2 regions of the Aerococcus sp. HMSC10H05 genome follow, and region 1 is predicted to be linked to the other one. Evidence: riboswitches for the same ligand, from Rfam matches in the RefSeq annotation. Region 1 holds a riboswitch; the other holds the start of a gene.
What was found. Region 1 has a riboswitch for S-adenosylmethionine ahead of metK (methionine adenosyltransferase). Riboswitches for the same ligand answer to the same signal wherever they lie in the genome.

Region 2: it holds a riboswitch for S-adenosylmethionine, as region 1 does, so the genes downstream of both, HMPREF3116_RS06785 (hypothetical protein) here and metK (methionine adenosyltransferase) in region 1, are expected to answer to the same signal.

The regions. Positions count from the first base shown of each region.
Region 1 is NZ_KV786952.1:28,303-31,492, reverse strand. Features, by position in the region: partial or broken gene HMPREF3116_RS09330 (HAD-IC family P-type ATPase) at 1-494, shown strand, start outside; gene metK (methionine adenosyltransferase) at 592-1,767, opposite strand; SMK box riboswitch at 1,765-1,853, opposite strand; gene HMPREF3116_RS01680 (LacI family DNA-binding transcriptional regulator) at 1,909-2,922, opposite strand.
Region 2 is NZ_KV786994.1:8,981-12,170, reverse strand. Features, by position in the region: gene HMPREF3116_RS08790 (IS3 family transposase) at 191-412, opposite strand; gene HMPREF3116_RS09005 (IS3 family transposase) at 464-1,015, opposite strand; gene HMPREF3116_RS06790 (helix-turn-helix domain-containing protein) at 1,021-1,584, opposite strand; gene HMPREF3116_RS06785 (hypothetical protein) at 1,667-1,981, opposite strand; SAM riboswitch class I at 2,053-2,150, opposite strand; gene HMPREF3116_RS06780 (KPN_02809 family neutral zinc metallopeptidase) at 2,409-3,190, opposite strand, start outside.

The DNA.
Region 1 (3,190 bases):
TTCCCTTACAAATTACAATGATTGATAAATTTATTGAAGGTTACCCTGCTTTCTTCATGTCATTTGAAGCAAGTAATGAACAAGTGAAGGAACGATTCTTACCAAAAGCATTGGCTGCTGCAACACCAAGTGCCTTGACCGTGTCTTTTGCTATACTTGTTTCTTTATTCTTGGTTAAAGTGGGTATACTAGATTTTGAAACAGCTCGTACCTTTGATTATATTTTATTAACAGGCGTGTCATTATTTGCGGTATGGAAATCTTGCTTTCCATTCAATAGATTACGACTGTTTCTAGCGTTAACGAGTACAATTGCTATGTCAGTGATTGCGGTAGCATTACCATATTTTTCTGATATTTTGACTATTCAACCGATGTCAATCAATGAAGTGATTATCAGCTTTATTTTATTGGTGGTTGCTTTTGGTTTTTGGAAAATATGCCATCGCTATGAATCTCATTTTAAAGACTTTTTTATACGACTGTATCTTTAGTAGCTTTTCATTGTGACATTTTAAAGTAAGACATGATATAAAAAGGCCCCCAGTAAAACGGTAGATTACCCGTTTACTGGGGGCTATTGATATTATTTTATTTCTTCAAGCTGTCTACTTTATCTGTTTTCTCCCAAGCAAAATCTTGGTCATCTCGACCAAAATGGCCGTATGCAGCAGTTTTACTGAAGATTGGTTGGCGTAGTGATAACATGTCAATAATACCGTTTGGTGTTAAATCGAAGTTATCGCGTACTAGGGCTACTAAATCAGTTTCTGATAATGCACTAGTATTGAATGTATCAATTGAAATAGATACAGGTTCTGCAACCCCAATTGCGTATGCTAATTGGATTTCAACCTTACGAGCTAGACCAGCAGCTACCAAGTTTTTCGCTATATAACGGGCAGCATATGAAGCAGAGCGGTCAACTTTAGTAGCGTCTTTACCTGAGAAGGCACCACCACCATGGTGAGCAGAGCCACCGTATGTATCAACGATAATTTTGCGACCAGTTAACCCTGAATCGGCTTCTGGACCACCGGATACAAACTTACCAGTTGGGTTGATGAAGTAACGGGTGTTCTCATCCAACCAATTGTCAGGCATCGTAGGTTTAATCACGTGTTTGATCACATCTTGTCGGATTTGATCTAATTCGATACCTTCAGTGTGTTGTGTAGAGATAACGATGGTATCGATACGTTGTGGTTGATGATTGTCATCATATTCGATGGTTACTTGTGTCTTACCATCTGGACCTAGATAGTTTAATTCGCCACTTTTACGGGCTTCAGCTAGTCGACGAGATAGGCGGTGGCTTAAGGCAATTGGCATTGGCATTAATTCTGGTGTTTCGTCCGTCGCGTAACCAAACATAATCCCTTGGTCACCGGCACCAATCAGCTTGTTGTCAGTTTCACCCTTTTCCCGAGTTTCAATAGCGTCATCTACACCTTGTGCGATATCAAGTGATTGTTCATCTAGTGAAACCAGTACGGCAATGGAATCAGCGTCAAATCCGAATTTGCCATCACGATAACCAATTTCACGAATGGTATCGCGCACAATTTTTTGGATATCCACATATGCGCTAGTTGTCACTTCGCCGAAAACAAGAACTAATCCTGTGTTTACAGCAGTTTCGCAAGCAACGCGTGCTTGTGGGTCTTGTGCAAGAATCGCGTCAAGAATCGCATCAGAAATTTGGTCAGCTACTTTATCTGGATGTCCTTCTGTGACTGATTCAGAAGTAAATAGTCGTTTATTCATATTGTTTCCCCCAAAATATAAATTTTATGGTTACAAGGAATTTTTGCCTAAGCAAACCCTATCGGGAAAAATTTATTGTAACGTCCCCCATTATACATGATATGAAGGGAATAGTAACGGGAAAATGGCGGTATTTTCTAATTAGTTATTCTTTTTTAACGAGCCTCGTTTTATTAATCGAACTGGAATAAGTTTCTTACGTTCCTTAGGACTTGAGCCATCAATTTCGTTTAATAAATACTTCACTGCAGTTTTGGCAATTTCTTCAGTATTTTGTTCGATAGTTGATAGTGAAGGGTTTGTATATTTACTGATTGATGAATTGTCGAAACCGATAATCTGTAAATCTTCGGGAACTTTAATATCCATGTTCTGAGCTACTTTAAGAATCAAAGCTGCCATTTCGTCATTTGCAGCAAAGATACCATCGGTACCCTTATTACGTTCTAATACCGTTTTGATTTGACTTCTTATAGTTATAGTGTCAGTTGAATGAAGTTCGAAGATTTGTTCATCCCCAAAAGTAATGGCCTCATTAATTAATTGATGACGGAATCCTTCAATACGCTCCATGGTGGAAGTAGTATTTGTATCTCTAACAATGATTAATGGTTTCTTAATACCTGTTTCAGCGAAAGCCTTGGCTGCTTCTATACCACCTTGGTAGTGATCGGAAGTGATGAGTGTAATAGATTTACTTGTATTTAGCTCGCGGTCGATACAAATAAAAGGGACTTCAATATCATGAACGGATTCTTGTTTACTCGAATAATTTAGCCCAGAAATAATGATTAAACCGTCAATCATTTTACTTGTTAACATATCTATATAATTATATTCTTTTTTTGGATTCCTTCCGGTACTTGCAATAATTGTTGAATAATCATGGTTAAAAAGTTCTATTTCTATTTCTTTAACCACATTACCAAAAAAACTATTTGTAATATCGGGTACAAGTATACCGACAGAATAGCTTTTATTAATGCGTAATGATTTTGCATTAAAGTTTGTTTGATATCCTGTATCTTTAATCGCTTGTTCGACTTTTAATCTTGTTTCTTCAGAAAATCGGCCATTATTATTGATTACACGAGAGACAGTAGCTGTCGATACTCCTGTTATATTGGCTATATCTTTTATGGAAACTTTTTTCATAAGATCTCCTCGCTGATATTTATTTAGTTTAATTATACGTATCTTTATTAGTCTAAGCCAATGGAATAAAATATTTCCATGAAAGCGTTGACATATCAAAAATAATATGAGACTATATGTACAAGTTAAGAGTAAACGATTACCCAAGAAAAGTTAAGTCTTTTTTTAGTAAATGAATATTCAAAACTTCAGTTTAAAAACGATTAAATTTTTTTTAAGCATTGAGTAAACGATTACCCAATAAAGAGATATATTTTTTTAAGCATTG
Region 2 (3,190 bases), on a different contig from region 1:
CTACTACGGCCGAAACTTCCTAGCATGCCTTAGCAGTGAAAGAGGATGACTGACTCATATCAGAGAGTTGGCATTCATGCCTTACTCTCTGAATCGTCAGGCAAGGAATTAGACCTTGGCTAATTCCGGTCCCACTGCAAGTTGAGCTTTGCAGGATAGAGGTAGTGACCCCCAAAAGTTAGAGTTTTTATTATGCAGCTGTTTGGCTGGATTGTTTTCGGTATTCAACCGGACTCAATCCAGCCAATTTTTTCTTTGATCGTTCATTATTGTACCAGTAGATATATTCTTCAATCTTTACCTTAAGTTCTTCAAAGCTGACCAGTTTTTCCCCATAGTACATTTCCTGTTTTAAGATACCAAAGAAATTTTCCATTGAAGCATTGTCTGCACAGGTCGCTTTACGAGGCATACTTTGGAAAATTTTATTTTCTTTCAGTGTACTTACCCATTGCTTATGTTGTTACTGCCAACCTTGATCAGAATGAATGGTAGTACGGTAGCGTGCGTGATTGTTAATGATGCCGATGGCTTCTTTTAACGGTGTCATCACTAGGTCTAAAGTTGGTCGTCTTTTCATTTCAAATGCAATAATTTCCCCATTATAAAGATCAAGAATAGGACTTAGATATAATTTCTCATTATGTAAACACTTGAATTCTGTAACGTCTGTTACGATTTTTTGGAGTGGATTCGATGTATCAAAACGTCGATTTAATCGATTTTTAGCTACTTTACCAACATTACCTCGATAAGAATTATATTTACGAGATTTGCGCATGAATTTAACACACTTTAAACCTAATTCTTTCATGAGTCGATAAACCTTCTTGTGGTTAATACAATATCCTAATTTATGTAACTCATCTGTAATTCGCTTATATCCATATCGTTCATGATATTGTTTAAACAAGTGCGTGATAAGTGTCTTAAGTTCTATTTCAGGATCTTCTTTCCCTAAGTTTTTGACATGATAGTGATAGGTTGCTTCAGGAATTCCCACTACCTTTAAAATATTCTTTAATCGGAATCCATCTTGCTTGAGCTCGAATGCCCATTGGGCTTGTACTTTTCGTGGAGTTTTTTCTGGTTTTCCCGAAAAGCTCTCAACTTTTTTAGGTAAGCTACCTCAAGTCTAAGTAGTTCATTCTCTCGCTCTAATGCTTTTTCACGTGTTAAAGCTTTTTCTTCACTCTTTTTAGATTTTCGAGGTTTCTTTGTCATTGAAGGTCTCCCCTTTAACTTTCGTTTTAGGCCTTCTATTCCTTGTTCATTAAATGCTTTCCTCCAACTATAAATTAAGGCAGGATTATTCATTTTAAATTGATTTGCAGTTTCTTGAAAAGAAGCCCCTGTTTCTAACATGAATTTTACAGTATCTAATTTAAATTGAACAGTGTATGTTGCCTTACGGCTCTTTCGTTTTAAACCCTCTATCCCTAAGGATTTATAGGTTCTAACCCATTGTTTTAATGGTGATGAAGAGGGCATACCATATTTGCTTGCTAGTAATTTGTATCCTAGATTAGTATTTAAATACTCAGTAACGAGCTTAATTTTAAATTCTTCAGTATATTTAGACATAAAAATACCCCCAAAAGTTAGTTTTATAGCTCTAACTTTTGGGGGTAAGGTCCTAGCGGCAACTAGTAGGGTCTCTTTATTACTACCGTATTGCTTTATAGTCCACATCTGTATAGGAAAAATTAGTAATTAAATTGACTAATTGATCATAAGTTTCAAGGCTTATTGCCTCCTTAAAACCATCATAATCATTGACATGGACTTTTCCTATACAACACACGCAAACTCTAGCGATATGTGCCCCAGAACATGGCTCATCACGACAGATCACAGCAATATGATCATGCTCATTAGGATCTCCTGTCTTACTTTTGCGAAAACGGAAATACGGCATAAAACCTAAGGCGGCAATCCCACCTACAAATTCACTAAAATTTACGCACTCATCATTAAACATTCGACACACTCCTAGTTATTTTTTTCAATAAAAAAAGCACAACGCGACTCGTCGTGCCAATAACTTGGTTAGACTCATCTATCTCTTTCGAGTTGGAATTAGCACCTTGCCAACGGTAGGTTGCTGAAGTTTCATAGGGCCAAATCCCTCCACTTGCTCTGAATAAGTTGTGTTCTTTAATTGTATTTGCATTATATCAAATGTATTGATAGATTTCAAATCGTGGTGAAATTCGATATTTAAATTAAGATAAGCAAAATTTTATTCGACTTATTTAGCTATTCAATTATGAAGTATAAATGATGATACTTTTACGAGACGCTAGTTCGACGTTTCAAAACTGTCACCATTCATATGTGTTGCTGCACTAAAATTCTCTGCGTATGCATACTATAACGTAACCATCAAACAATTTTTGTGACTCACTTTATAGGCTATTGTAGTCTATATTGTAAGTATCCCATTGTGACAAGTCACCTGCTTCTAACCCTTTCTTAAACCAGTTTTGCCGTTGCTCTGCGGTACCATGGGTAAAGGAATCCGGCATTGTATAACCATAAGCCTTTTCTTGCAAGACGTCGTCACCAATATGATAAGCAGCGTTTAATCCTTCTTCCAGGTCACCTGCTTCCATCCAATCATTCTCAACAACGTTATGTGCCCATACTCCAGCAAGATAATCTGCTTGCAATTCCATCCGTACAGTCCATTGATTTTGTTCAGTTTGACCCACTTCAGACTGAATTTGTCGCACTTGATCAGAAATACCTAGCTGCTGTTGAACATGGTGACCTACTTCATGGGCGATTACATAAGCCATAGCAAAATCACCACCGCCGCCATAATTTTGAACAAGTTGATTATAAAAATCTAAATCGATATAGATCGTTTCGTCTACTGGACAATAAAACGGTCCAACTTCAGACGTATTATGCCCACAAGATGAATTCACAGCGTCTTCAAAAATAACCAAGTCGGGTTCTTCATATGTATACCCCGCATCAGAAAAAGCCTGTCCCCAATACGCTTCTGTATCATAGAGAATAACAGAAACAAATTCAGCTAAATCGTCCTCAGTAACTAGCTCACTATTGGTGGTCCTAGTCTCTGGTAAATTCACCTGATCAGGGTTTGTTTGCACTTGCGTATTCGATTCCATCTGTCCAGGTAATTGGACATCTACCTGTCCAGTTTGATCATTGGTTTGAT